Regions from separate parts of the Hymenobacter arcticus genome, predicted to be linked through region 2. Evidence: riboswitches for the same ligand, from Rfam matches in the RefSeq annotation. Region 2 holds a riboswitch; each other region holds the start of a gene.
What was found. Region 2 has a riboswitch for S-adenosylmethionine ahead of ACYVGC_RS05935 (peroxiredoxin-like family protein). Riboswitches for the same ligand answer to the same signal wherever they lie in the genome.
Positions count from the first base shown of each region.

Region 1: another riboswitch for S-adenosylmethionine. It lies ahead of ACYVGC_RS03520 (phosphoadenosine phosphosulfate reductase family protein); the one in region 2 lies ahead of ACYVGC_RS05935 (peroxiredoxin-like family protein).
Region 3: another riboswitch for S-adenosylmethionine. It lies ahead of ACYVGC_RS19810 (homoserine dehydrogenase); the one in region 2 lies ahead of ACYVGC_RS05935 (peroxiredoxin-like family protein).

Region 1 is NZ_BAAGXF010000001.1:810,297-820,208, reverse strand. It holds gene ACYVGC_RS03540 (diflavin oxidoreductase) at 1-1,562, opposite strand, end outside; gene cobA (uroporphyrinogen-III C-methyltransferase) at 1,617-2,432, opposite strand; gene ACYVGC_RS03530 (sulfate adenylyltransferase subunit 1) at 2,591-3,886, opposite strand; gene cysD (sulfate adenylyltransferase subunit CysD) at 4,040-4,936, opposite strand; gene ACYVGC_RS03520 (phosphoadenosine phosphosulfate reductase family protein) at 5,110-5,868, opposite strand; SAM riboswitch class I at 6,152-6,245, opposite strand; gene pruA (L-glutamate gamma-semialdehyde dehydrogenase) at 6,432-8,096, opposite strand; gene ACYVGC_RS03510 (PID-CTERM protein-sorting domain-containing protein) at 8,304-8,504, opposite strand; gene ACYVGC_RS03505 (T9SS type A sorting domain-containing protein) at 8,584-9,912, opposite strand, start outside.
Region 2 is NZ_BAAGXF010000002.1:548,004-557,915, reverse strand. It holds gene ACYVGC_RS05950 (erythromycin esterase family protein) at 1-1,218, opposite strand, end outside; gene ACYVGC_RS05945 (hypothetical protein) at 1,472-1,882, opposite strand; gene ACYVGC_RS05940 (LysM peptidoglycan-binding domain-containing protein) at 2,055-2,336, shown strand; SAM riboswitch class I at 2,625-2,741, shown strand; gene ACYVGC_RS05935 (peroxiredoxin-like family protein) at 3,109-3,807, shown strand; gene ACYVGC_RS05930 (O-acetylhomoserine aminocarboxypropyltransferase/cysteine synthase family protein) at 3,865-5,244, shown strand; gene ACYVGC_RS05925 (homoserine O-acetyltransferase family protein) at 5,353-6,381, shown strand; gene ACYVGC_RS05920 (aliphatic sulfonate ABC transporter substrate-binding protein) at 6,440-7,465, shown strand; gene ACYVGC_RS05915 (ABC transporter permease) at 7,478-8,326, shown strand; gene ACYVGC_RS05910 (ABC transporter ATP-binding protein) at 8,500-9,243, shown strand; gene ACYVGC_RS05905 (S66 peptidase family protein) at 9,634-9,912, shown strand, end outside.
Region 3 is NZ_BAAGXF010000014.1:125,725-135,636, reverse strand. It holds gene ACYVGC_RS19830 (TrlF family AAA-like ATPase) at 1-816, shown strand, start outside; gene ACYVGC_RS19825 (xanthine dehydrogenase family protein molybdopterin-binding subunit) at 879-3,149, opposite strand; gene ACYVGC_RS19820 (FAD binding domain-containing protein) at 3,156-4,193, opposite strand; gene ACYVGC_RS19815 ((2Fe-2S)-binding protein) at 4,204-4,791, opposite strand; SAM riboswitch class I at 5,184-5,303, shown strand; gene ACYVGC_RS19810 (homoserine dehydrogenase) at 5,448-6,665, shown strand; gene ACYVGC_RS19805 (Gfo/Idh/MocA family oxidoreductase) at 6,887-7,921, shown strand; gene ACYVGC_RS19800 (GNAT family N-acetyltransferase) at 8,019-8,297, opposite strand; gene ACYVGC_RS19795 (hypothetical protein) at 8,473-8,910, shown strand; gene ACYVGC_RS19790 (hypothetical protein) at 8,917-9,267, shown strand; gene ACYVGC_RS19785 (hypothetical protein) at 9,506-9,912, shown strand, end outside.

The DNA of each region.
Region 1 (9,912 bases), on a different contig from region 2:
AGCTTGGCCAGGCCGCCGCGCTTGAGGTGCTGCTGCCACTCGGCCTGGTAGAGGAAGTCGGTGGTGAAGTGCGGGTTGCCGAATAGCAGCCAGTTGCGGCCGGCGCTACCCAGCTCTACCCGCTCCTCCACAAAGGCCCGAAACGGCGCGATGCCCGTGCCCGCGCCCACCATAATAATGTCGGTGCTGGCCTCAGTGGGAAGCTTAAAGTACTCGTTGTGTTGCACATACACTCGCGCTTCGTCGCCCACTGCTATGCGGTCGGCCAGAAACGACGAGCACACGCCGTGCTTACGGCGGCCGTGGGCCTCGTAGCGCACGGCGCCTACCGTAAGGTGCACCTCCTCGGGGTGGGCCAGCAGGCTGCTGGCGATGGAGTAGGCGCGGCTAGGCAGCGGGCGCAGGGTGTCGGCCAGGGCCTGGGCGGTGAGCTGGTCGGTGGGAAAATCGGTGAGCAGGTCGGCCACGTCGCGGCCGTAGAGGTAGGGTTGCAGGCGGCTGGCATCGGCTAGTAGGCCCTGCAATTCGGTGTGGGGGGCCAGGGCGGCGTAGCGTTCCAGCACGTCGCGGGTGAGCACCGTGAGCTCGCGGCGGCTGGCCAGGGCGGCGGCCAGCGGGAGGCTTTCGGTACCCAGCAGCACGGGAGCCGTATCGCTGAGGCGCGCGGCGCGCAACACCTCCTCTACCAGGGGGTTATGATTGATGGGCACCACGGCCAGGGCGTCGCCGGGCGCATAGTGCAGGCCCGAGCCCACCAGGTCCAGCTCGATGTGATACGTTTCCTTATCCGAGCCTCGGCCATTCAACTGAATGCTTTCCAGGACTTTAGCCGGCCAGGGGTTTTCGTGGGTAAACTGCGTGTCAACGGGGGCCGCTTCCAGCGTAACGGCGGCATTGCTTGCGGTAGCTGCCACCGGCGCGGTAGGTGCCGCGGAGCCGGCTAGTACATCCAGCACAGACTCAATCCACTGCGCTGAAGGAGCTTTGAAGGCCACGTCCACGTCTGCGCGGTCGAGCAGGCGGGTGCCGCCCAACTCGGCCAGGCGCTGGTCGAAGTCCTTGCCCGTCTGGCAGTAGTGCAGGTAGCTTTTGTCGCCCAGCGCCAGCACGGCAAAGCGCAGCTTAGGCAGCTTGGGGGCCCGCGGGCCGTTGATAAACTGGTGCAGCTCCTCGGCGCTAATGGGCGGCTCGCCCTCGCCGTGGGTGCTCACAATCACGAGCAGGTTTTGCTCCTGCGCCAGCTGCCGGCCGGGGTAGTCGTTCATGTCGCGCACCTCGGCGGCAAGGCCGCGGCTGGCGGCGGCCGCGGCCGCCTGCTCGGCTATTCTCTTACCGTTGCCGGTGTGCGAGCCGTAGAGGATGGTCACCTTTTGGGTGGCGGCTGGTAGGGCCGGGGCTACCGCAGCCGCCGGGGCCACTACGGCCGCGCCTACCGCGCCACTCGTAGCTTGGCCGTAAAAATAGCCGCTCAGCCACACCAGCTGCTGCGGGGTGAGGCCGGCCGTAAGCTGCTGCAAGGCGGCTTCATCGAGGGTAGGCGGAAGGAGTGGTAGCGCAGGCATTAGATGAAGAAAATCAGCAGGTTACAAATAAATAAAAGCAAGGCGCGCCGGGCTTCAGGCTACCTTCGAGTAGGGCAGTAGCTCGTGTAGCAAAGCGGGTAGCCCGGCGGCTAAGGCTCCGGCCTGGGCGGGTGCTTTAGCCAGCCGCACCACCTCGCCCAGCACAATGATGGCGGGCGCGCCCAGGCCGGCGTGGGCGGCGCGGGCGGCAATGTCGGCCACGGTGCCTACCATGAGGCGGGCGGTGGGCAGGGTGCCGTTCTGGATGACAGCGGCCGGGACATCGGCCCCGCCGTAGTGGCTGAATAGCGCCGTTATTTCGGCTAAACGGCTCATGCCCATGAGGATAACCGTGGTGATACGCGGTGTGCGGGCCGCTTCCAGCAGCGCGTCGGCCAACTGCTCGTCGGCAGTGGTAGCCGTGAGCACCCGGAAGCCCTCGCTCAGGCCGCGGTGCGTGGCCGGAATACCCAGGCTACCCGCCGCCGCCACCGCACTGCTGATGCCGGGCACGTACTCAGTGGCCAGCCCGTGGGCCTCGGCGTACAGCATTTCCTCGCGGCCCCGGCCAAATACGAAGGGGTCGCCGCCCTTCAGCCGCACTACGTGGCCGCGGCGGTAGGCGCGCTCCACAATTAGCTCATTAATACCCTGTTGCGTATAGGCCATGAAGCCCCGCCGCTTGCCCACAAACAGCAGCTCGACGCCCGGCCGGGCATGGGCCAGCAGCTCGTCGTTGGCCAGGGCATCGTACAGCACTACGTCGGCGGCCGCCAGCACCCGCGCCCCTTTTAGGGTGAGGAGCTCCGGGTCGCCGGGGCCGGCGCCTACTACGGTGAGGCGGGGTACGAAAAGCGGGGAAGGCTTCATAATATATTAATTGTAAGTATTTTGTGGTAATTATAAAAGAACGTCATGCTGAACGCAGTGAAGCATCTCTACCGTTTCATTAGCACAGTTCAACGATGCGAGCGAGATGCTTCGATAAGCTCAGCATGACGTTCTTTTACAGCTTGTTTCACAGCATATTAGATAGAAAATGTGGCCTCCACCGGTACTTCTTGGGTGAAGTACTCGGGGTCGGTGGCGGCGATGAGGCCGGCGGCGAGGGTGGCCCCGGTTTGCTCATCCACCAAGATGAACGCGCCGGTGGCGCGGTTCTGGCGGTAGTCGTCGGCCACCAGGGGCAGGGCGGTTCTGAGGCGCACCCGCACGATATCGTTGAGCTTGGCCTCGTCAGTGCCTTGGCTTTCAAAGGTTTCGATGTTAGTTTTCTGCAGAATAGCCGTTACCGAGGCTTTTACCACGGCGGCGTGGTGCTGCACCAGCAGCTTGCGGCCGGCGCGCAGGGGGCGCTCATCCATCCAGCAGAGAGTGGCTTCAAGCTCGCGCACCACGGCGGGGTGGGCGCTCAGGGGCACAATGGTATCGCCGCGGCTGATGTCGATGTCGTCGCGCAGGCGTAGAATGACGCCCTGCGGTGCTTCGGCCGAGGCCACCGCCTGCTGGTTGACCTCAATGGTTTCGAGCACCGTGTCGAGGCCCGAGGGCCAGATGCGCACTTTGTCGCCGGCGCGGTACGTACCGCTCTGAATACGACCCGCATAGCCCCGGTAATCGGGTAGCTCCTCGGTCTGGGGCCGGATGACGTACTGCACCTGGAAGCGCGGCTCGTGGGGGTTGGCATCGGCGGGCACGGGCACGCTTTCGAGGTGTTCCAGCAAGCTGGGGCCGCTGTACCAGGCAATGTGCTTCGAGCGCCGCACCACGTTGTCGCCGTGCAGGGCACTCAGCGGAATGGCCACCACGTGGGCCAGCTTGAGCTGCTCGGCAATAAGCTGGTAATCAGCCACTATTTGCTGAAAAACGGTTTCGTCGTAGCCTACCAAATCCAGCTTGTTCACGGCCAGCACGAAGTGCCGGATGCCCAGCAGCGAGGCCAGCAGCGTGTGGCGGCGCGTCTGCTCAATCACGCCCTGGCGGGCATCGACCAGCACAATGGCCAGGTCGGCGTTGCTGGCCCCGGTCACCATGTTGCGGGTGTACTGCACGTGGCCCGGCGCATCGGTGATGATAAACTTGCGGCGCGGCGTAGTGAAGTACTTGTGCGCCACATCGATAGTAATGCCCTGCTCGCGCTCGGCCTTGAGCCCGTCGGTGAGCAGGGCTAGGTCTACGTCGGTGCTATTGGTAGCGGTACGCTTCTTTTCAAGCGTAGCCAGCACATCGAGCGACACCGAGTCGCTGTCGTACAGCAGGCGGCCGATGAGCGTGCTCTTGCCGTCGTCGACGTTGCCGCAGGTGATAAATCGTAGGATATCCATTTGATTAATTGCTAATTATGTATCGTTAGGCCGTCATGCAGACCGCAGGGAAGCATCTCGCTCGCGTCGTTGAACCGAAAGTCAGCGTAGCTAACGAGTTTGTTAGTACCCCACGCGAGATGCTTCCCTGCGGTCTGCATGACGTTCTTTTTTCTAGAAATACCCGTTGCGCTTGCGGTCTTCCATGCCCGTTTCGGAGAGGTTGTCGTCGAGGCGGGTGGCACCGCGCTCGCTCACCTTGGCCAGCAGCAGGTCCTGGATAATGTCGTCGATGGAGGCGGCGTCGCTTTCCACGGCGGCGGTGCAGGTCGAGTCGCCCACGGTGCGGAAGCGCACGCGGCGGCTCACTATCTCGTCGGTGTCATCGAGGTTGAGGTGCTCGCTGAAGCCCAATAATTGGCCGCTGGGCAGCACCACGCACTGGCGCTCGTGCGAGAAATAAATCTCGGGCAGCTTGATGTTTTCGCGCTGGATGTAGTTCCACACGTCCAGCTCCGTCCAGTTGGAAATGGGGAATACGCGCACGTTTTCACCCTTCTGAATGCGGCCGTTGTAGATGTTCCATAGCTCGGGGCGCTGGCGCTTGGGGTCCCACTGGCCAAAGTCGTCGCGCACCGAAAAGATGCGCTCCTTAGCGCGGGCTTTCTCCTCGTCGCGCCGCGCCCCCCCAATGCAGGCGTCGAACTCAAACTCCTCAATTACATCTAGCAACGTATAGGTTTGCAAGGGGTTGCGGCTCGGGTATTTGCCACCCGGCTCGTGCAGGCCGCGCGCCCGAATGGTGTCCTCCACCTTGCGCACAATCAGCTTCTCGCCCAGCGAGGCGGCCAGCTCATCGCGGAAATTAATGATTTCCTGGAAGTTGTGGCCCGTGTCGATATGCACGAGCGGAAACGGAAACTTACCGGGCCGAAACGCTTTTTCGGCCAGCCGCGTGAGGGCAATCGAGTCTTTGCCGCCCGAAAACAGCAGCGCCGGCCGCTCAAACTGGCCCGCCACCTCGCGGAGAATGTGAATAGCTTCGGCTTCTAATTTATCTAGGTAATCCATTGTCTAATAGTATTTTATCGTTTGTCACTGCGAGCGCAACGCAGTGGAGCGCGGCAATCTTTCCTTGGTCGTTCGCGGTATTTGATTACTAACCCTAGCGTGAAGGAAAGATTGCCGCGTTCCACTGCGTTGCGCTCGCAATAACAAAAAATTGATAATAAAGGAGTTAAGTGCTAGCCCGGCATTCGCTCCACCACCGGGTCGAGGCCCTGGTGCTCGGCGGTGTTATGCAGGCCGCACTCCTTGGCGTCGGCGTTTTCCCACCACCAGCGGCCGGCCCGGAAGTCCTCGCCCGGCGCAATGGCGCGGGTGCAGGGCGCGCAGCCGATGCTCACAAAGCCCTTCTGATGCAGCGGGTTAACCGGAATACCGTGGGCCTGGGCATAGTCCAGGCACTGCGCCCAGGTCCAGTCGAAGAGCGGGTGCACTTTGATGAGGCGGTGGCCGGCATCCCACTCGGCGCGGTGCATGTGCTGGCGGTTCTGCGATTGCTCGGCGCGGATGCCCGTTACCCACACCTGCTGACCGGCCAGGGCCCGTGCCAGCGGCTCTACCTTGCGGATGTGGCAGCATTCCTTGCGGTTATCGAGGCTCTCGTAGAAGCTGTTGGGGCCTTTTTGGGTCACCAGGGCTTCGAGGCTGGCCGCCTGCGGCGCATACACTTCGATGGGCTGGCCGTAGCGCAGCAGCGTCTTGTTCCAGGTCGAATACGTTTCCTGAAAATTGCGGCCCGTGTCGAGCGTAAACACCCGAATAGGTAGCTCATGCTCAAAAATGAAGTGGGTAATCAGCTGGTCTTCAAGCCCGAAGGAGGTAGAAAACGATGCCCGGCCGGGAAAATGGTCGGCTAGCAAGGCCAGGGTTTCGGGCACCGAATGGTCGGGTAGGTAGCCGCGTAAGTCATCGACCTGCGCTTCAAGGGTAGCATCCATACTGAGAAAAGGAGCGGTGCTTCGGGCACGAAAACACCAAGAAGAAAATGGCCCGGCGCGACAAACCAGTGCGGACAGGCAGCGCGCGGCTAACCCTGGCAGGAAATGGCAGTACCCGAACGGAGAAATGGGCGACCGGCGGCCGCGCTACGCGGCGTTAACAGCTCCGCATCACGCCGGCGCGCATTCGGCCAGCGCCGCATATACAACAACACCCATGCTGTAAGGCAGCAAGCGAGGTGGTCGTAAGGCGGAGGTTGTTAGAGCAGCACACGGCAACTTGTTTTTATATGGTCAGGACTTGGCACCGTTCCAGCAAGTAGCTGGGGGTTGCCGGCGTTTCGTCGAGCCTGTCTCTCCGCGCCTCTGTATAAAAACAATCCTTCTGGCAAGAGGAATTGATGGCACAAAGGTAGAGTAGGAATTTTCGAAATTCCAAATAAACTAGCAAGTGCCTGAAAATCAACGGGCGGCCTCTCGTCAGAGAAGCCGCCCGTTGGTCTTGACCCCGGTATAAGCCGGGGGTTAGGGTTTTGTTTTTCCAGTCAAGGCGTTGGCTTGTGCTACAGACCCTTATCCAGGTTCAAATCTTCCTGGGGCTCAGCGCCCATGAAGGGGTATGGGTACTCCGTGGGCGGGTTAAACGTCTCCTTAATGGCGCGGGGCGACACCCAGCGTTGCAAGTTGAGCAGCGAGCCGGCCTTGTCGTTGGTGCCCGAGGCGCGGGCCCCGCCGAAGGGCTGCTGGCCCACTACCGCGCCGGTAGGTTTGTCGTTGATGTAGAAGTTGCCGGCCGCGTTCACGAGCTTCTTGGTAGCCAGGTCGATGGCGTAGCGGTCCTGCGAAAAAATAGCGCCGGTGAGGGCGTAGGGCGAGGTGCTGTCCACGATGTCCAGGGTAGCCTCAAACTGCTCGGCATCATACACATACACGGTCACGACGGGGCCGAATAGCTCGTCGCACATGGTTACGTACTTAGGGTCTTTGGCTAGGATGACGGTGGGCTGCACGAAGTAGCCTTTCGACTTGTCGTAGTGGCCGCCCACCACGATTTCGGCGTCGGGGCTGGCTTGGGCCTCGTCGATGTACTTGGCGAGCTTGTCGAAGCTAGCTTCGGTGATAACGGCGTTGATGAAGTTGGTAAAGTCCTCGACATCACCCATTTTCATCGACTCCACGTCCTGCTTCACGTAACCCAGAATCTCGTCGGCCAGGTTGGAGGGTAGGTACACGCGCGAGGCGGCCGAGCACTTCTGGCCCTGGTACTCAAACGCGCCGCGTGAGATGCCGGTGGCCACGGCCTTGGCGTGGGCCGAGGGGTGGGCGATAATGAAGTCCTTGCCGCCGGTTTCGCCCACAATGCGCGGGTACGACTTGTAGCGGTGAATATTCTGCCCGATTTCACCCCAAATAGTCTGGAATACCTTGGTCGAGCCCGTGAAGTGAATGCCCGCAAAGTCGCGGTGCTTGAAGATGATGTCGCCGGCCACCGGGCCATCCACAAAAATGAGGTTGATAACGCCGGCCGGCACGCCGGCTTCCTGGAACAACTCCATCAGCACCTGGGCCGAATAGATTTGGGGGTAGGCGGGCTTCCACACCGTCACGTTGCCCATGAGGGCGGCGGCCACGGGCAGGTTAGCGGCGATGGAAGTGAAGTTGAAGGGCGTGAGCGCAAACACGAAGCCTTCGAGCGGGCGGTGCTCCAGGCGGTTCCACATGCCGAGCGATGACTCGGGCTGCTGGCGGTAGATTTCCTGCATGAAATGCACGTTAAAGCGCAGGAAGTCAATAAGTTCGCAAGCGGCATCAATCTCGGCCTGGAACGCGTTCTTGCTCTGGCCCAGCATGGTGGCCGCGTTGAGACGGGCGCGGTAGGGGCCGGCTAGCAGCTCGGCGGCTTTCAGGAAAATAGCGCCGCGCTCCTGCCAGGGCAGCTCGGCCCAGGCGGTGCGGGCGGCCAGCGCCGCGTCGATGGCTTGGGTTACGTGGCTGGCATCGCCCTCGTGAAAGTGACCCAGCACGCGCTGGTGGTCGTGGGGCGGGGCAATGGGCAGCGTGCGGCCGGTGCGCACCGCTTGGCCGCCAATGGTCATGGCAATATCCACCTGCTGGCCGTTGAGGTCAGCAAGAGCTTTTTTTAATTCGGCGCGCTCCTTGGAGCCGGGCGCGTAGCCCTTAACGGGCTCGTTGATGGGGGTGGGAACTCGGAAAAAGGCGTTGGACATAAGCGAGGAAAACGAGTTGCGGGTGGTAAAAAACCAGGGTGTAAAGGTAGCCAGCCGGGCCACAACCGGGGGAAAGGCGCAACTGCGCAGCCCGGATGCACCGCTGGCGCGGGCCACTAAAAACGGTGCCCCACTTCCCGGCCAGGAAATGGGGCACCGTTCCTAATTAAGCGCTCAGTATGAGCGGATAACCTGTATCAGCCGGGGTTAGCTCGTGCGCCGCTGGCGCAGGCGCTTGAGGCCGTAGGCCACGCCACTGGCCAGCAGCAGCGTGGCGCCGCCATCGAGGGGCACGGCGGTGGGGTCGGGAGCGGGGTCCTCCGGGGTGGGAGTGCCCGAGCCGGGGGCTTGCGCCTGGCTTAGCAAAGCGCTGAAAATGAAGGCAAAAGCCAGAAAATAACGAGTCATGCGATGGTATTGAAATGCAGTCATGAAAAGGGAAATCCTCGCGGACGGCCAGCTACAGCCGGCCGCCCGGAGGGAAGGTTTATTCTACCACCAGTTTCTTCACAACCACGCCGGCGCTGGTGCTTAGGCGCAGGGCGTAGACGCCGGTAGCCAGCTCGCTCAGGTCGAGCGGGTGGGCCACCGAGCCTTGGGCGGGCAGCTGCACGGTGCGTACCTGGCGGCCGAGGGCATCAACTAGCGTAGCCGTTACGGCCTGGCGGCCGAGGCTGGAAGGCAGCTCTACGAACGCGGCCTTCTGGGCCGGGTTGGGGTAGAGGGCTACCTGCTGGGCCAAGGCGGCGGGCACCGTAGCCAGGGCTTGCTGCGGCGAGAACACCAGCTCGAAGCGGCCGGTGATGAGCGCCGCGGCATTGGTCACCGTGAACTGGTAGCTGGGCGTGAGGCGCAGGTCGGTAATGGTGCCGAGCTGCAAGTCGCGCAGGTACACCGGCACATTGGCCAGGTTCAGCAGCTGCGCCGTAGTGAACGTGTAGGTGCCCACGGTGGGCACGCCCACGGCCAGGGGCACTACCTGCTGGGCTTTGCCTAGCTCGGCGCGGCCATCAATGGCCAGTTGCTGGCCCGTGATGCTGGTCGAAAGGTTCAGGCCCGTGGTGTTGGGCAGCTTTACGGCGTCGTACTGCGCGTCGAGGCCATTGGTGGCCCCGTTTTCGAAGTACACGTAGGCATCGTCGGCAGTGTTGCCGGCACCTTGCAGCGTAAGCTGCACCAGGGGCCGGGTTTCGGCGGCGGTGCGCTGGAAGGTAGTGGCATCAGGGGTAACGAGGCGGTTGGTATTGTGCAGGGTGAGCGAGCCGGTGAGCTGGCCACTGCTTACCCGAACAAAGAAGCCCTGGCCCGATGGCACCACGGGGTTGTCACCCACGCCGCGGACGTACGCGCGGTACCGGCCCTGGTACTGGCTGGTGCTGCTGTACACGTAGAACGAGCCATCGAGGCCGGCGCGGTCAGCCGCGAGCACCGTGCCGTAGTCGAGCGGGGCCGGGTAGGGGTTGCCCACCAGCTGCCAGCCGCCGTCGTTGGCATAGGTGGCGCGGTTGCTGGCCATGGTCGTCGTCACGTCGCCGTTGTTGAGGGTGCCAACGAAATCCACCAGCTCGGTGCTGGCGAGATTAACCACGTAGCCCCGGCCCACCAGCAGCGGGTCGCTGAGGGCGCTGGGCGAGAAGAAGCCCTTATCGAAAGTAGGCAGGGTATTTACCAGGGTCAGGCGGCTCTGGTCGTAGCCAAACACCATGGGGAAGGGCCGCACCTGCGCCGGCTTATCGGCCGTGTTGAAGGCGGGGTTCAGCACCGGCGTAAAGCCGCCCGTGGTCAGGTCGGCCACGGTGGTGTTGCTCACCGGGGC
Region 2 (9,912 bases):
CGTGGCAGCGGTATCGCCCTTGGCCAGCGCGGCTACGGCGGCGGTGCTATCGGCAGCCGCCAGGTGCGGCGGCTCTACACTGCGCAAAAACAGGAAGCCATCCACTACCTCGCTCCACGGGCCGGCCAGCGGCTGATAATCCAATGCATAGGTAGTGAGCTGGCGGCCGGGCGCGTCGTACCTGAGGCTCACGAAGGCATAGGGCGCATCGAGGGCCAGCAGGCTAGCCTCCAGGGTGCCGGGCGCGGGGGTGGGCACGGGCTGGCCAGCGGTGTTGGCCGGGCCGTGGGTGCCGCCACCCGCCAGGGTGCCTAGTATGTACACTTGGTTAGGCCCCAACGCCGCTTTCACGGCGCGGCCCATGGGACGGTAGGCCCGCAGCTCGTCGGTGCCCAGCACCTCTACGTGGTTAGCGAAGTGCGGCAGCGCGCCCCAGCACACCACTTTCTCGGTGGGGTGCTGTCGCAGGTACCACAGCAGGTTGTCCGCCATTTGGGCATCACGAGGGTTGCTGTCAGCGGCCACAAAGCTGGTCGCCGTTTTGTCGGTGAGGTTGTGGGTGGCGTAGTCGTGGGCCAATGCCCGCAGGCTGCGCAGGCACTGCTGCCAAAACACCGCCTCGGTGCGTCGCGCGGCAGCGGGCGCGGCGGTTGCCTGGCGCAGCAGTGGCTCGGCCTTGTCCAGCTCGGCCTCGAAGGCTGCCAGCGGCTGGGTGGGCGGCAGCGCAAAATGCTCTTGCATATAGCTGGTTGCCTCGCCCAGCAGTTCAAAATTGATGTCCTTAGCACCTTTGCCTTCCTCCAGAAAGTCCTCCAGGTCGTCGATTAAATCGTCGCTATAGTCGCCGGTCAGCTGCGAGTCAAACCCCATAATGCGCAACCCGTCGGGCCCCACCAGCGGCAGCACCGCCTGAAATTCCCGCGTGCTCGTCCAGATGGGAAATACGCTGCTTTGCAAGTTCTTAGGCACCGACTTGCCTACGCTAATTGCCCGCTGGGCCTTGTACAAGTCGAAGAAGCCACTTTCCATACCCAGCGTGGTGAAGCCCATGCGCTGCTGCAAAAAGGCCAGCAGCCGGGCCTTGGCCGCCAGCACATTGCCCTCGCCGTGCGTGGGCTCGCCCAAAAACACGACCCGTGCGCTCCCAATTTCAGCCCGCAAAAAATCCAGCTCAGCAAAGCTGGTATCGGCAGGGGCCACGCTGCGCAGGGCGCGCATGGGCACTGCCGCCGGAGCCTGCGCCCGCGCACCGACAGAAATTAACGCAGCTAAAAATCCTATAATCAACCTTTTACAACCAGCGTGCATGAGCGCAAATACTTAAATTAGCAGCGCTGCCTCTTCTCGGCAGCACCCCCTAAACTTCAAAATAAGCCGACGGCATATGCCGGACCACTATTACCAAAAAAGGCCCCACTCCGTTACCGAAGTGAGGCCTTTGAGCGGGCATAGGCCCTTCTAAAATCGTGGCTTACTTGCTTTTCAGCATCAGCTTGGCACCGCTGGTACCTACCAAAGTCAGTTTGTTGTCGGTCAGCGTTTCTACGTTAAAAGTGTTGCTGCTAGTGCTGCCTTCGGGCGTCATGGTGATGGTTTTGCCAGCCTGGTCAAACACGTACTTGCCGCTCTGCGAGCCAGCATAGGTGCCACCCGACGTAAAGCTGATTTCCATATTTTCATCGGCATCGCTCTGCTTCACTTTGTCGCCGGTGGCATCGGTTTGCTTGTCGGTCACCCAGGTCTTGCTGCTGGTGCCGTATAGCATATTAACGCCTTCTACCTTGCCTTTATCGCTGCCGCACGACGACACAACGAACAGAAAAGCCAACACGCTCAGCATGGAAGCGAAATAGGAGCGGAAGGATACAGGTGAAAAATTCATGGGGAAAAGAGTGAGGGTGAAAGAAAAGCCGTAACTGACTTCGGCTCTGCTTACGCACCGCTTTTTTTTTAGTTATATCTGGTAACCATCCCGCACCACCGCCGTAAAAAGCCACACGCCACCCAGCCCCGCTGCGGCAGCTATTCTTTCACACCCTAACCGCACTTGTCACATGGGCTTGCTCGATTTCTTGAATAACGAAGGTGATAAAAAGCCGGTTGATGCCACCCAGCCCGCTGCTGGCACCGATTTCTTCGGTAACAACAAACCCGCTGACGCCGCTGCCGGCACCGCCTATACCGTGGTAAGCGGCGACTCGCTCTCCCATATTGCCAAGCAACACTACGGCGACGCCGCCAAGTGGCACCAGATATACGAGGCCAATAAGGCCATCATCGGCAGTAACCCTGACCTAATTGAAGTAGGCCAGGAGTTAACCCTACCTAGTATCTAGGTACTTTTTGCAGAAAAAAGGTGAGAAAAGCCACTCCAGCATTGGGGTGGCCTTTTTATTTTTGTAGGATAAACCTTAGCTTACCAGTTGGGTGTGCGGTGAGCTTCAGCTTGCCGTTGTAAGCATACGGTAATGAGCATGTTATTACCCACGTCCTTGCGGTAGTATCCCGGCAAGCTGAAGCTTACCGCACATTTTTTCAATTGTCCTTGCATAGTTCGCGGCGCTGATTATCTTTGCCGTTACCAATCCGGTACTTTTCTGCAGCAGGCGGAATCGTTTTAGTAAGTTTTATACAGAAGCGGCGAGAGATTAGGCTCCGTGACCCGCTGGCAACCTTCACTCGCTGAAAGGTGCCAATTCCTACCCCGGCAGCTGCTTGTGCAGCCTGGGGGGCTATAAACCGAGTACCATGGCACACGCACCCCTCTTCCTCGCTTCCCAGCCCACTACTGCGCTTGCAGGCGGCTCCGGGTATTTTCTATCAGCCGCTTTAGCTAGCCCGGCCCTTTGCGCCCAGCGAATGCGAATGTGCTGTTGTTGCCAAGGATAACGCTTTCGGCGCTGTTTTCTCCTCTTTTCGTGGGTAGTATTTGTGCCGGCTGGCTCAGCCCCGGCATTGATTAATCGATGCGGTTGCTTAAATGCAAATTGCTGATTAACAAATACTTATAATATAAAATTCTTTTACGGAGTTTTACCGAAAAGCGAAACAGCCAACAGCACGGAGTTTGTCACAAACTTTTTTATCGTCGCTATTCCGCTTTGTCGCATGTCTGCTTTCATCCAGTCTCCCCCCGCTCCTACTACCGCTTTTCAGCACGAGCTGGCCGCCACGGCCCAGCACGTAGCCACGGCCCTGCCCCCGGCTGCTTCGCAAATCATTGACGGCGGCATTGCCACAGTAACCGCCGCCGGGCTCACCCAGCACGTGCTATCGGCCGGCCAGCTGGCCCCCGACTTCATCTTGCCCGCTGCCGACGGCCAGCCCCAGAGCTTGGCCGCGCTACTGGCGCAGGGGCCGGTAGTGCTCGCTTTTTACCGCGGCAACTGGTGCCCCTACTGCAACGTGCAGCTGCGCGCCTACCAGCAGGCCCTGCCCGAGCTGGCCCTGCGCGGAGCCACGCTGGTGGCCGTGTCGCCCCAGGTACCCGCGCTTAGCAGCCTCACGGCCAGCGAGAAAAAGCTGGCCTTCCCAGTGCTCAGCGACGTGGGCAACGTGGTAGCCCGGCAGTATGGCCTGGCCTACGGCGTGGGTGCCGAGGTGGCCGACACGCTGCGGAGCGTGGGCATCGACCTGACGGCTTTTAACGGCACGGCCGACGATGAGCTGCCGCTCACGGCCACGTTCGTCATCAACACCGACGGCGTGATTGGCTGGCGCTGGGTGGAGGCCAATTTCAAGCACCGCGCCGACCCGGCCGACCTCATTCGGGCCCTGGAACAGCTGCCGGCTCCGCAGCTGGCGTAGCCACCTCATTGTATATTCTTGATTTTCAATTCAAACCGCTTTTAATTCCCCACCGTCATGGCTACTCCCAACCTGCACTTCGAAACGCTGCAACTTCACGCCGGCCAAGTGCCCGACCCCACCACCGGCTCGCGCGCGGTGCCCATTCACCAAACCACCAGCTACGTGTTTAAGAGCGCGGAGCACGGCGCTAACTTATTTGCCCTGAAGGAGTTTGGCAACATCTACACCCGCTTGATGAACCCGACTACCGACGTGTTTGAGCAGCGCTTGGCGGCACTCGAAGGCGGGGTAGCGGCCGTGGCCGTGGGCTCGGGGCAGGCGGCGCAGTTTATTGCGCTCAATAATATTCTCCAGCAGGGCGACAACCTGGTGGCTAGCTCGTACCTCTACGGTGGCACCTACAACCAGTTTAAGGTGGCTTTCAAGCGCCTGGGTATTGAGGCGCGCTTCGTGGAGGGCGACTCGGCCGAAGGCTTTGAGGCGCTGATTGACGAGAATACCAAGGCGCTGTACGTCGAAACTATCGGCAACCCGAGCTTCAGCGTGCCTGATTTTGAGCGCATTGCGGCCGTGGCCAAAAAGCACGACATTCCACTGGTGGTGGACAATACCTTCGGCGCGGGCGGCTACCTGTTTCAGCCCCTCAAGCACGGCGCGAGCATTGTGGTGGCCTCGGCTACCAAGTGGATTGGCGGCCACGGCACCAGCGTGGGCGGCATCATTGTGGATGGCGGCACCTACGACTTCGGCAACGGCAAATACCCGCAGTTCACCGAGCCCAGCGAGGGCTACCACGGCCTGGTTTTCAACGACGTGTTTGGCAAAAACGGGCCGTTTGGCAACATTGCTTTCGCCATTCGGGCCCGCGTGGAAGGCCTGCGCGATTTTGGCCCCGCCATCAGCCCGTTCAACTCATTCTTGCTCTTGCAAGGCCTCGAAACGCTGAGCCTGCGCGTAGACCGCACCGTGGAAAACACCCTCAAGGTGGCCCAGTGGCTGGAGCAGCGCCCCGAGGTGGCCCAGGTAAACTACCCGGGCCTCGCCAGCAGCCCGCACCACGAAAACGCCGCCAAATACCTGAAGCGCGGCTTCGGTGGCGTGCTCTCGTTCACGCTGCACGGCACCAAGGAAACGGCCGTGGCCCTTATTGATAACCTCAAGCTAATCAGCCACTTGGCTAACGTAGGCGATGCCAAAACGCTTATCATTCAGCCCTCGGCCACCACGCACCAGCAAATGAGCGAGCAGGAGCAGCTAGTGGCGGGCGTGACGCCCACGCTGCTGCGCCTGTCGGTAGGCATCGAGCACATCGACGACATCACCGCCGACCTGGAGCAGGCGCTGGTGGCGGCTACCGCCGCCACGCCACAAGGCAGTAGCAACGAGAGCATTCCGGAGCCGGCCGCGCAGCACGCCCAGCCGCTGGAAGTATAAGGTTTTCAGCTCGTAACGCACGCGTAGACTTTCGCCAACCGGGTAGCGCACCATCGCTACTTGGTTGGCGAAAGCTTGCGTTTTAGAGGCAGGTTCTTTTCGCTTAGCATGGACAGTCAGTTTTTTCACCTTCCTAATCCCTTTCCGCTGGAAAGCGGCGACGCGCTGGCCGGTGCCCGCGTAGCCTACCGCACCTGGGGCCAGCTCAACGCCACCCGCGATAATGTGGTGTGGGTGTGCCACGCCCTCACGGCCAACGCCGACGTGCTGGACTGGTGGCCGGGGCTGTTTGGGAAAGGCTGCTTTTTTGACCCGGCCGACTGGTTTATCGTGTGCGCCAACGTGTTGGGCTCGTGCTACGGCAGCACCTGCCCGCTCGATGCCGACCCGGCCACCGGGCAGGGCCGCTTTCAGGAGTTTCCCTTGGTAACTATCCGCGACTTTATAGCGGCCCACGAGGCGCTGCGGCAGGAGTTAGGTCTGGCCCACATTCATACACTCATTGGTGGCTCGCTAGGCGGCCAGCAGGCGCTGGAGTGGGCCACGAGCCAGCCCGAAGTCATTGGCCACCTGGTAGTTATTGCTACCAGCGCCCGGCACTCGGCCTGGGGCATTGCCTTTAACGAGGCGCAGCGGCTGGCCATTGAGGCCGACGCTACTTACCACGAAAACCGGCCTGGCGGCGGCGATGCCGGCCTGGCGGCGGCCCGCGCCGTAGCCCTGCTCAGCTACCGCGGCTACGAGGCCTACGGCAACACCCAAACCGACCCCGACCCCGAGCGCCTGCGCGACTTTCGGGCCAGCAGCTACCAGCGCTACCAGGGCAACAAGCTGGTGGCCCGCTTCGACGCCTACAGCTACGTGGTGCTCACCCGCGCCATGGATTCGCACAACCTAGGTCGGGGCCGGGGCGGGGTGGCGGCGGCGCTGGCCGGCATTCGGGCGCGCACGCTGGTGCTAGGCATCACCTCCGACGTGCTGTTTCCGCTCAGCGAGCAGCACGCCATTGCCGAAGGCATTCCGGGCGCGGTGTACAACGAGTTGGATTCGGGCTTCGGGCACGATGGCTTTTTGCTGGAAACCAGTAAGATAACGCAGGCATTAGAGCTTTTTTATACGGCCACACTGGCGGCGTAGGGGGTGCGGTGCCCCCACGTAGTAATCTTCCCCTTAAAGCGAACGCTCGTCTTATTTTATGCGCAACTTCCTCTTCTCATACCGCCCATTTGCCAGGATGACCGGGGCGCTGGTGCTGGCCGGCCTGCTGGCCAGCTGCGGCGGCAGCACCAACCCTGGCACGGCGGCCGCAGCGCCCGAAACCGTGCGGCTCGACTATGCCTACTACAACCCATTGAGCCTGGTGCTGAAGCAGCAGGGCTGGCTCGAAAAGGACCTGGCCAAGCAAAATATCAAGGTAGAATGGGTGCTGAGCCAGGGCAGCAACAAGGCGCTGGAGTTTTTGAATGGCAAAAGCATCGACTTTGGCTCGACGGCGGGCGCGGCGGCGCTCATCGGGCGGGCCAATGGCAACCCGCTGAAAGCCATCTACATCTACTCGAAGCCCGAGTGGACGGCCTTGGTGACGAATGGCAACTCGGCCATCAAGTCGGTGGCCGACCTCAAGGGCAAGCGCGTGGCCGCTACCAAGGGCACCGACCCCTATATTTTTCTACTGCGCGCCCTCGACCAAGCCGGGCTGAGCGAAAAAGATATTGAGCTGATTCCGTTACAGCACCCCGACGGCCGCGCCGCCCTGGCCACCGGCGACGTGGACGCTTGGGCCGGCCTCGACCCCCACATGGCCAAGGCCGAGGTGGAGTCGGGGGCGCGGCTTTTTTACCGCAACCCTGAGTTCAACAGCTACGGCGTGCTCAATGTGCGCGAAGAATTTGCCACGCAGCACCCGGCACTGGTGACCGAGGTGCTGGCCGCCTACGAGCAGGCCCGCGCCTGGGCCCGCCAGCACCCCGCCGAGCTGCAACAAACCCTGGCCACCGAGGCCAAACTGAGCCCGGCCGTGGCTGCCAAGCAGTTGGGCCGCACCGATTTCAGCAACGTGCAGTTTGGCCCGCAGCAGCGCGCCACCATCGCCGCAGCCGGGGCGGTGCTCAAAAAGAGCGGCACCATCGACGCCAACGCAGACGTGCAAAAGACAGTGAATGAATTGATTGACCCACAGTACGCGGCCAAGCTGGCGGCCTCGCCAGTGGCGGTTCGCTAACCCTTTCGTAAGATGTCCGCCGTCTCCACTTTAACTACTCCCTTGCTGGCCCCGGCTGCCGCGCGGCCCGCGCGCGCCACCGCCCCGCGGCCCGGCCGCCGCTGGCAATGGCCGCTGGGCGCGGTGCTGCCCGTGCTGCTGCTGGCGCTGTGGGAAGTGCTGGCCCGCACCGGCGCGCTACCGCCCAACCTGCTGCCCGCGCCCTCGCGAGTGCTGGCCACCATAGCCGAGCTGGCGCGCACCGGCGAGCTGTGGCCGCACCTGGGGCTCACGCTGGGGCGGGTGCTGCTGGGCTTTGGGCTGGGCACGGCGCTGGGCACCGGGCTGGGGGCGCTCACGGGCTACCTGCCACTGCTGCGCCGCCTACTCGACCCGCTGCTGCAAGGGCTGCGCAATATTCCGTCGCTGGCCTGGGTGCCGCTGTTCATCCTCTGGATGGGGATTTACGAAACCTCGAAGGTGGTGCTGATTGCGGTGGGCGTGTTTTTTCCGGTGTACCTGGGGGTGATGAGCGGCATCCAAAACGTGGACCGCAAACTGGTGGAAGTGGGCCGCGTGTACCGGCTGTCGGGGCTGGCGCTGGTGCGGCGGGTATTTTTGCCGGCCACGCTGCCCGCCTACTTCGTGGGCCTGCGCAACGGCCTGGGCTTGGGCTGGATGTTTGTGGTAGCCGCCGAGATTATGGGCGCCAATAAAGGCCTGGGCTTCTTGCTAGTAGATGGCCAAATGACGGGCCGCCCGCAGACCATTCTGGCCAGCATTCTGCTCTTTGCGGTGCTGGGCCGCTGCACCGATTCGCTACTGGCGCTGCTGGGCCGCCACCTGCTGCGCTGGCAGGACACGCATGGGGCAAATACCTGATTTATTGCATTTTATAATCATTTGTCATTGCGAGCGCAACGCAGTGGAGCGTGGCAATCGCACCTAAACGATACCCGCACGTCGTCGTTCTGGTGCGATTGCCGCGCTCCACTGCGTTGCGCTTGCAATGACGGGCGATTGTTACGTAATTTATTACTGTTCAACACAATAAGATGCTTCAACTCGACCATATCGGCAAGCAGTTTGACAACGGCGTGGTGGCGCTGGCGGGCATCAGCCTACACTTACAGGCGGGCGAAATTGTGACGCTGGTGGGGGCCAGCGGCAGCGGCAAAAGCACGCTGCTGCGCATTGTGGCTGGGTTGGAAAAGCCTAGCAATGGCCACGTACTCATTGAGAATGAACCCTTAACCGGCCCGCACCCGGCCGTAGGCGTCATCTTTCAGGAGCCGCGCCTCATGCCTTGGCTAAGCGTGCAGGACAACGTGTGCTTTGGCATTCGGCACCTGCCAGTGGCTGAGCAAGCGGCGCGCACGGCCGCCGTGCTGGCGCGGGTGGGCCTCAGCGCCTTTGCGGAGGCGCTGCCGCGGCAGCTGTCGGGTGGCATGGCGCAGCGGGTGGCCATTGCGCGGGCGCTGGTGACGCGGCCGGCGCTACTGCTACTCGATGAGCCCTTTAGCGCCCTCGACCCCTTCACCAAAGCCAGCCTGCACGAGCACCTGCTCGATGTGTGGGCCGATGCCCAGCCCACGCTGCTACTCGTGACCCACGACGTGGAAGAAGCCCTCGTGCTCAGCGACTGCGTGGTGGTGCTGCACGGCCACCCCGGCCGCATCAGCCAGACGCTGCGCGTGGACCTGCCCCGCCCCCGCCGCCGCACCAGCCCCGAGTTTCAGCAGTGGAAGGAGCGCCTGCTGGAAGCCATTGGCAATGAGCACGTAGCGGCGGGTAATTAAATGCGCTTACTCAAACACGATGCGCGCCGGGGCTTGGCCCGCAAACTTCAGCGAGTAGATGCCGGCGGCGAGGCTATTGCGGGCAAGCTGCACTTCGTGGGCGGTGGGCGTGAGGCGGCCCATCAGGTTGAGGAGTTAGGCATTGCCCAGGTCGCGCCAGTTCTCGGGCGGAGCCAGCTGCACGAAGTTGCGGGCTTGGGGTAAGCCAGCGCCACGGGGCTAGCCGCGCTGGCCGGGCGCGCCGCCAGCACGGAGGCCGACCAGCGTAGAATCAGCCGCAGCAAGTCGCGGATGGTCCAGAAGGTGGTAGCGGCGTGGTCGGCGGGCCAAGGTTAACGGGCGGGCGGTGGTTTCTTTGCGGGCCGGCGGTTTTTCTGCGCCGCTCGCCTTATGCCTGCTATTTCTCCGCCCGCGCTCCGGCCGGGCCAGCGCGTGGCCATTGTGGCCCCCGCCCGCAAAATCAGCCCTGCCGAAGTCGAATTTGCCCGCCAAACCCTCACCAGCTGGGGCTTGGAGGTGGTGCTGGGCGAAAGCATTGGGGCGGCCAGCCACCAGTTTGCCGGCGACGATGACCTGCGCCGCCGCGACTTTCAGCGCCAGCTAGACGACCCCAGCATTCGGGCCATTTTTTGCGCCCGCGGCGGCTACGGCACCGCCCGCCTCGTGGAC
Region 3 (9,912 bases), on a different contig from region 2:
ATCTATGAAGTTAATCATAAAGAGTACACCGAAATTGTAGACGACCTTAAAGGTAGGACAGTCGAGTTGGAAAAGGATGGTCTCAAAATAGAGGGAAAATCTCGGTTCAATTTTGCAAAGTTACGTAGAGAAATAATTAATGTAAGTGATGGCAGAAGTGCATCATACAATGAGTATAAAATTCTGTCAGATACGAATAAGGTGACAGACGAGGTTGACTTCGATTTTATAATGCGAGAAGTTAGAGGTTTATTTGAAGCTATTGTAGCTAAAAGCTATAAGCTTACTAATAAAACAAATATGTCTAATGCAGTGAAAACTGTTCTAGATGATTACTTTTTTGATTATTGGAAAATTAATTATAAAAACGACCAGCTAGGAGAGATGTCTACTGGAAAAGCTAGCTTTGTAATTCTAATGCTTATAATAGGCTTGAGTAAGTCTAAGGCTCCCATTTTGATAGACCAGCCAGAAGATAACCTAGATAATAGGTCTATAACAACAGATTTGGTAAATTATTTACGCAATAAAAAGCTTGATAGGCAAATAATTATTGTAACACACAACGCGAATATCGTTGTGAATGCGGATGCCGAAAACGTAATTGTCGCGAACCAAAAGGGGCAAAACGAAGATGATTCGACTAGTATATTTAAGTTTGATTATGTAAACGGTGCTATCGAAAACTCATTCGAAAAACTGCCTTCTCAAACAGACGTCTTAAAATCTATGGGTATCCGACAGCACATCGCAGATATTGTAGAAGGTGGTAAAGAAGCTTTTATTATGAGAGAGAAAAAATATAGGTTTCACTAAATCAAAAAGCGCCCCGCAGCCAATCGGCTACGGGGCGCTTTTGCATTCAATCTAACCGAAACTTACAGCAGCTTATCAATCGTCAGCGGTAATTCGCGGACGCGTTTGCCGGTGGCGTGGTACACGGCGTTGGTGATGGCAGCGGCAACGCCGAGCATCCCGATTTCACCGACGCCTTTGACGCCGATGGGGCTGGCGATGTCGTCTTCTTCCTCCACAAAAATCACGTCGATTTTGTGGATGTCGGAGTTTACCGGGATATGGTACTCGGCGTAGTTGTGGTTGATGTAGCGGCCCAGGTCATTGTTGAGGTAGGCCTCCTCCATGAGGGCCATGCTGATGCCCCACACTACGCCGCCCAGCACTTGGCTACGGGCCGTTTTGGGGTTCATGATGCGGCCGGCGGCCACGGCATCCACCACGCGCGTGACGTGCACGGTACCCAGGTCCTCGTCCACCTTCACCTCCACGAACACCGCGTTGTGCGAGTGCATCGAGTACTTGAGCATGTTGGCGGGGTTGGGGCCGGCCTTGCCCATCGCCTCTACTTTGGCCTCGCCGCTCGCCGCCAAGATGTCGGCAATGGCCACGGTGCGGGTGATGTCCTCGTTGGCGCGAATGTGGCCGTCGGCAAACTGCGCGTCCTCGAAGTCCACGCCCTTGAGGGGCGAGTCGGCCATTTTCTGGGCTAGCTTGAGTAGCTTTTTGCCCACTTCCTGGCAGGCATTCTGCACGGCCGCGCCTACCGAGTTGGCGGTCCAGGAGCCGCCCTGAAGGGGGGCCACGGGCATTTCGGTGTCGCCGAGCTCGAAGGTGACCTGCGCCATCGGCAGCCCGAGGGTTTGGGCGGCCATCTGGGTCATTATCACGTAGGTACCCGCGCCCTGGTCGTTGGTGGCGCTGCTCACGGTGAGGTGGCCGTTGGCCAGGAGTACGGCTTTGGCCTCCGCTTTCTGCATCGACGCATCCCAGCAGCCGGCAGCCACGCCCCAACCTACCAGCAGGTTGCCGTCGCGCATCGAGCGGGGCTCGGGGTTGCGCTGGTCCCAGCCGAAGCGGGCGGCCCCTTCGTGGTAGCAATCGTCGAGGCGCTTGCTGCTGAAGGGCTTTTTCTCGGTAGGGTCGCTGTACGTATAGTTGAGCAGGCGGAAATCGAGCGGGTCAACCCCAGCTTCGTACGACAGCTCATCAATGGCGCTCTCGATGGCAAAGCTGCCGGTAGCGGCGCCAGGGGCGCGCATGTCGGCTGGCGTGTTTACGTCGATGCGGGCCAGCTGGTAGTCGAACTTGGTGTTAGGCGCATCATACAGAATGCCCGACCAGTTGACTACCGTTTCTGTGGCGTCCTCAAACTGCGAGGTTTCGGCCAGCGCGGTGTGCTCCATCGCTTGTAGCTGGCCCTTGTCGTCGGCCGCCAGGCGAACGTTCTGGATGGTGTGCGCCCGGTGGCCCATGCTGAACATCTGCGAGCGGTTCATCACCACCCGGATGGAATGCTTGAGCTCCAGCGCCGCCAGCACGGCCAGAAATACCTGGTACTGCGGCCGCAGGCCCGCGCCGAAGCCGCCGCCGGTGAATTTTGAGATAATCCGCGCTTCTTCCTTGCTCAGCCCAAAAATCTTAGTGATGTACTGCTGCACGTTGGGCGCGCCCTGCGTCTTATCGTAGATTTTCATCTTCTTGCCATCACCCAGCCACTCGATGGTGGTCCCGAACATTTCCATCGGGTTGTGGTGCTGGGCCTCGTGCGTGTACTCGGCCGCAATCTTGTGCGGGGCGTCGGCGTAGGCTTTCTCCATGTCGCCCTTGGGCTTGGGGGGAGGCAAAAAGCCCGTTTTGCCCTTCGGCGCGTCAAACGACTTGGGGGCCGCGACCGTCAAGTCGGTGTTGAACTCCTCCACATCGTACTCGATGCGCAGCACCGAAGCGGCGTAGCGGGCCAGCTCAAACGTGTCGGCCACTACCAGCGCCACCGGCTGCTGGCTGAACATGATTTCGGGCTCGTGCAGCGGGCGGAAGGGCGAGCCGCCGGGGGCCACGTCGTCCTTGTAGCTGCGGTCAAACCAGGCCAGTGAGGGCACGTTTTCGTGCGAAAAAACCCGCTGCACGCCCGGCAAAGCCAGCACCTCGTCGGCGTGGATTTTGGTGATTTTGCCCTTGGTAATGGGGCTGCTCACCACGTAGCCGTACCACAGCGGGCCGTTTACGTCGTACTCGGCGGCGTACTTAGCCGCGCCGCTCACCTTGGCCGGCCCGTCGGGGCGGCTGATGGGCCGGCCCACTACGTCGCTGTCCAAGCGCACGGTGGGTGGGGTTGCGATAGTCTGACTCATAATAACTTACGGATTAGAATTCAAAAAAGCGTTGGCACTCACCTCGTACTGCATCTCGGTAGCTTGCTTGAGCGCCCGCACGATGGCGCGCTTGCCCAACTCAATTTTAAACGAGTTGTGCAGCGAGCCCTCGCCGTAGCCTTTGGCCTCGGCAAACACCTTGGCGGCCACCTGGCGGAACAAATCGGGCGAGGCCGTTTGGCCTTCCAACATCTGCTCGGCAGCCTGGTCGCGCCAGGGTTTGTGGGCCACGCCGCCTAGGGCGAAGCGGGCCTTCTCGATGGTGTTGCCGTTCATCTTCAAGCCCACCGCCACGCTCACCAGCGCAAAGGCGTAGCTGCTGCGGTCGCGTAGCTTGAGGTAGGTGAAGTGGTCGGCGTAGCCCTCCTCGGGCAGGTCGATGGACACTACCAACTCGCCCGGTTTCAGCGTGTTGTCCTTCTCGGGTTGGTCGCCCGGCAGGCGGTGGTAATCGTCAAACTTGATGGTGCGCTCGCCATCGGGCCCCTGCACGCGCACGGTGGCTTCGAGGGCGGCCAGGGCCACGCACATATCCGAAGGCTGGGTGGCAATGCAGCTGTCGCTGGTGCCCAGCACGCCGCACACGCGGTTGGGGCCGGTGAGGGCTGAGCAGCCAGTGCCAGGCTCCCGCTTGTTGCAAGACGCGGCCAAGTCGTAGAAGTAGTAGCAGCGGGTGCGCTGGTTGAGGTTGCCGCCGTTGGTGGCCACGTTGCGCAACTGCGGCGTGGCCCCGGCTAGTATGGTCTGGCTCAGCAGCGGGTAGCGCTTCTCCACCTCGGGGTGCCAGGCGGTGTCGGCATTGGTGGCCAGTGCGCCCAGGCGCAGGCCGCCGTCGGGCAGGCTGGTGATGTCAGTTAGCGGCAGCAGACCCAGGCTGGTGAGGTGGCTGGGGCGCTCCAGGTTGTACTTCATCAGGTCCACAAGGTTGGTGCCGCCGCCTAGGTAGGCCGCGCCGTCGTGGCTGGTGAGGTCGCGCACGGCCTCGTCGGCGGCCGTGGCTTGAGTGAGGGTGAAACTGTTCATAGCGAATAATTTAGCTAACGGAGCTGGATTTAGTGGGCTGCATCGGGATGGTCACCAGCGTGCCGTTGTCTACCACTACTTGGCCATCGTGCAGCACTTCCATCACGGCCGACAGAATGTTGGTGTAGGCGCCGCAACGGCAGAGGTTGCCGCTCATGTGCTCGCGCACCTCGGCTTCGGTCTTGGCGCGGCCCTCGTTGATGAGACCCTGCGCCGAGCAAATCTGGCCCGGCGTGCAGTAGCCGCACTGGAAGGCGTCGTGGTCCACAAATGCCTGTTGCAGCGGCGATAGGTTATCCTCCGAACCCAGGCCTTCGATGGTCTGGATTTTCTTGCCCTGGTACACCGTAGCGAGGGCCAGGCACGAGTTAATGCGCTTGCCATCAACGAGGATGGTGCAGGCGCCGCACTGGCCGTGGTCGCAGCCTTTCTTGGTGCCGGTGAGGTCCATGTACTCGCGCAGGGCATCGAGCAGGCTGGTCCAAGGGGCAATCTGGATGGTGCGGTCCTCGCCGTTAACGTTTAGCGTCACGGCCTGCGTAGGCACCACGGCGGGGGCCGTTTTTTCGAGCGGCTCCTGGATGAAGTGTAAACTCATGGGTCGATAAAGTAGGAGGAAAAGGAAATCGTGAGCGCGGGCCACGGCCCACGTTTCAGACGTCTCAAATCCTACGCGTCGAAAGGAGTTTTTGATGTTTTTATTATTTCTAAATAAGCTTCTTAGCCCGGCGGTGGCGGTGGTAGACGCCTGACTGCTAAGCACTGTTTTTGCTTATCGCTGCGAATCACTTGCTTGTAAAGTTTCCGGAAATAAGGGAATGGCGCAGTGCCAGCAACTCGTTATATGCTAGTGAATACAACGCAAAGTTTCGCCTTTCACAAGGGTAAAATCCGCGTTAAATGAGCGGCTGATTTCGGGCGCTGGTTTCGCGCCAATGGTGCGGGCGCGGGGTGCGCGCTCTACCTTTGCGGCACGCTCCGTCACCGGGGCCCTTATCAAGAAAGGCGGAGGGACAGGCCCTGTGATGCCTTAGCAACCAGCAGCAGTGCGAAGGTGCTAATTCCTGTTTCGAAACGCGGCTTTGGCCAACTTTCGAAAGCAGATAAGTTATGAGTAGCCAGCGCCGCCCCAGCGGCCGCGTAGCTCTTCTGACTGGTCGGAAGGGCTTTTTTTAGGCCTTTGCGGCGAGAATTTTTTTGAGAGAGGGCAGGGGAGGCGGCGCGCGTTTCAGCGTTTATCCCAATTCCTTTTTCATGACTCGTACCGACCTCAACATTGGTCTTTTTGGCTTTGGCGTGGTGGGCCAGGGCCTGCACGCCGTGCTGGAGCGCACGCCCGGCCTGCGTGCCCGCATTGGCCGCATCGCCGTGAAAAACCGCGACAAAGCCCGCTCGCTGCCCGCCGAGTTGTTCACGTTCGACAAAAACGACCTGCTCGACGACCCCAGCCTCACCGTGATTGTGGAGCTGATTGACGACGCCGACGAGGCGTATCTCATTGTGAAAGAGGCCCTGCTGCGCGGCAAAGCCGTGGTAACGGCCAACAAAAAGATGCTGGCCGAGCATTTGCCCGAACTTATTGAAATTCAGCGCACTACGGGTACACCGTTGCTCTACGAGTCGGCGGCCTGCGCCAGCCTGCCCGTTATCCGCAACCTGGAAGAATACTACGACACCGACCTGCTGGAATCGGTGGAGGGCATCGTGAATGGCTCGACCAACTACATTCTCACGGCCATGCACCGCGACGGCCAGCCCTACGCCGCCGCCCTGGCCAAGGCCCAGGAACTGGGCTTTGCCGAAAGCAACCCGGCCCTCGACGTGGAGGGCCTCGACGCCCGCAACAAGCTGGTGCTGCTGCTGGCCCACGCCTTTGGCCTGGTGGTGGCCCCCACCGAATTGCTGACGGTGGGCATCACCGGCATCAGTGCGCTGGCCACGGCCTACGCCCGCGAGCAAGGCCTGGTGCTCAAGCTGGTAGCCGAGGCGCGGCGGCTGCCGGGCGGCGGGCTGGCGGCAGCGGTGCTGCCCACGCTGGTGCGCCCCGGCCACGAGCTGGCGCAGGTGCACGACGAGTTTAACGGCATCATCACCCAAAGCGGTTTTGCCGACCGGCAGTTCTTTTTGGGGCGCGGCGCGGGGGCGTTCCCCACGGCCTCGGCCGTGCTCAGCGACCTCTCGGCGCTCACCTACGGCTACCGCTACGGCTACAAGAAAATTCAGCAGAATGCCCACCTCGCCCTCACCCCCGACGCGGCCGAGGTGGACGTGCTCGTGACGTTTGAGGAAGAAAACGGCGCGCCCGACGTGAGCGATTTCACGGCCGTGCACGAGGAGTTTCGGTCCGGCACGCGGGGCAACTACCTCACCGGCAGCATTGGGCTGGGCCAGCTGGCGCGCTCGGCGTGGCTGCACGCGCCCGGCGTGTGCGTGGTGCGGCTGGCCGCGCCGCTGCGGGCTGCGGCGCGGTAGCATCGCCCTCCGCGGGGCACCCCACCCCTAGCCCACGCTGCTTGATGCGCGGAATCCTCCGGGAGAGGGGAACTAGTTTTAGAGATAAGTATCTGTAAGATAGAATTTTATAATTAGAGCTAGTTCCCCCTCTCCCGGAGGATTCCGCGCATCAAGCGGCGTGGGGTTAGGGGGTGGGGTAACCGAGGAGGGCGATGCTAACCCGCCGGCTATATTTGGGCATGACCCCTTCTCCCTCCGATGCACCCATTGCCACTGGCCTGCTGGCCTATGGCATGTCGGGCAAGCTTTTCCACGCGCCGTTTCTGGCCCAGCACCCCGGCTTCGAGCTGCGCTCGGTGGTGGAGCGCCACCAGCAGCGCATGGCCGCCGACTACCCGCACATCAGCAGCCAGTCCAGCATCGAGGCCCTGCTCGCCGACCCCACCCTGGAGCTGGTGGTGGTGAATACCCCCAACGACACCCACTACGACCTCACCCGCCAGGCTTTGCTGGCCGGCAAGCACGTGCTGGTGGAAAAGCCCGTGGCTACCTCCGTGGCCCAGTGGCACGAGCTCACGGCCCTGGCCCGCCAGCAAGGCCGCCACCTGCTGGCCTACCAAAACCGCCGCTGGGACACCGACTTTGCGGCCGTGCGCCGGGTGATAGAAAGCGGACAGCTGGGCCGCCTCATCGAGGTGCACTTTCGGTTCGACCGCTTCCGGCCCATCCTGCATACCAAGATTTTCAAAGAAGATGGCCGCCCCGGCTCGGGGCTGCTCTACGACTTGGGGCCGCACCTGCTCGACCAGGCTATCAGCTTGTTTGGCAAGCCGTTGTCGTTTGAGAAAACCACCGGCAGCTTCCGCCAAGGCTCGCAGGTAACCGACTGCTTCACGCTACAGCTGCGCTATCCGCAGGGCCTCAACGTGTGGCTGAGCGGCAGCCTGCTCGTGGCCGACCCTGGCCCCGCCTTTGTGCTACACGGCACCCATGGCAGCTACCAAAAGGGCCGCACCGACCCCCAGGAAGCCCAGCTGCTGGCCGGCATGAAGCCAGACGACCCCGCCTACGGCCGCGAGCGCCCCGACGAGGCTGGCCGCCTCGTGCTGGCCGACCCGACCGGCCACAACCACGTGTTGCCCCCCGTGGCCGACGTAGCCGCGCCCGCCACGTTTATGGACTTGTTTGAGGCTGTTTATCAGACCATTCGCTACGGAAATCCATATCCCATCAAGGACGAAGAATTGGAGTGGCAACTGGAGGTACTGGCGTAGGAGGTAGCGTGGACTCTGCGAGTCCGCGCGTGGGAACGTTGAACGATTGTTGAACAACGTTCCCACGCGCGGACCCGCAGAGTCCACGCTACCTGAACTACTTATCCAACAAGTCTTTGTACTGCTCGTGGTGGCGCTGCACGTAGCCGGCCATAAACTCGCAGCTGGTGCGCACGCGCAAGTGGTGCTGGCGAGCGTAGGCCAGGGCGGTTTCGGCCAGCTCCTCGGCAATGCCCTGGCCGCGCTGGGCCTCGGGCACGAAGGTGTGCACGAAATCGATGACGCCCGCCGCGGGTAAGGAGTAAGCCAGCTCGGCCTGGTTATCAACCGGACCGCTGGTAAAGAATTGATTGCTAGTACTATGTTGAACAGGCATGGAAAATTGAAGCAAGAAGGCTAAAAAAAGTGTGCCCTCTTATACGGAGCCGCGCCGAAAAATGCGGGCCAACGCGCCGCCAACAGCAACGCGAAACCGGAAACTAGAGTAAACACCTGCGTAGCCGGCCGGGCTCGCCCGCTGGCACGCTGCGAACTCCTTTCCCTTCCTCCCCATGAATCCGATTGCCGCTTTCAACTCCGACGACGACGACCAGCTACCCCCCGGCCAGCAAGCCCGCGCCGAAGAGGCTCGCCTGAACCCCAACGACCCTGCTCGCCAAGCCGAGGCTGGTACGCCCGCCTACGGTGAGTTTGGCAAGCCCGAAAACGTGGACGCTGCTCAGAAGCCCGGCCGCGACGGCTCCAACGATAACCCCGATGAGTTCAGCGAGTTGCGCAAGCCCGAGGACGCCCAGCAGGCTCCGGCTGACCCCAAAGACCAGCGCGGCCACGTAGAGCAAAACCAGGATCCCGCCGGAGTGCGTGCCACTCAGGGCGACGAGACCGACAAGCAGCGTGCCGCCTGGTCCGACGACGACCCCCGCTACGCTGGTGGCCACGACAAGGCTACCTGGCAAGAAAACAATGACAAGGAACACTCTAACAACTAGCTCATTATGGCTTCTATTCCGCAAGTAGCACCCGGCAACGACCTCAATGGTAAGAACGCCGCACAGCCCAAAAACGAAGACACGAAAGACGCCCGCACCGCCACCGAAAAGGAGTCGGACAGCTTCCTGAACCGCGAAACCGCCGGCCAGGTATTCGACGAAAACACCGGCCAGCAAATGGCCGATATGATGGACGACTCGATGCGCTCGGACATGCAAGCCCCCATGGGCTCCTCGCCCGCCTCTTCCGACAACGTGCCCGACCAGCTCTCCAACCCCAGTGAAGCCAGCTTCACCCTCCCCGAGATGCAGCACCAGGGCAAAACCTTGACTGCGGAAGAGGACGAAGCCAAGTAGTTAACTGGCAATAAATTAAAAAGCCCGCAACCGAAAGGCTGCGGGCTTTTTTGTGCTTCGTTCTATGCTGCCCAAATGGGACTTGCATAGCAGGCATTTGTCATTGCGAGCAGCGCGAAGCAATCGCACCAGAACGGAATCGTTCGGATATCGTTTGGGGCGGTTGCTTCGCGTTGCTCGTAATGACAAACGCCTGTTTCGCATCAGTTGGCTTCGTTCTTATATACCATCGCTTCTTATGCCCCCTTTGCCGCCCGCCCTGCGCCGCGCCCTGCTCGACCTCCCACAACGGGAAAAAGACCAGCTACTCACCCGCCTCGTAGCCCAGGACGCGGTGCTGACTGAGCAACTCACCTATCGCCTGCTCGAAGGCCCCGATGCCCTCGAAACGCGTCGCGCCGCCCTGCGCCAACAGGTAGACGACCCCGTGCGCGGCTACCACCAAACGCCTAACGACCTGCTCGTTATCCTGCGGCAGCTGCAAGCGCGGCTCACCTACCACGCCCGCATTACGGGCGATGCCTTTGGCGAAGTGGAGCTGAGTTTGCGGCTGCTGGCCAACGTGTTTCGGTGCCAGCCGGCGCTGGTGGCGCGGCTGCACGGCCCCACCCAGCCGCTGCTGCAACACCTGGTGCGTCGCGCCCA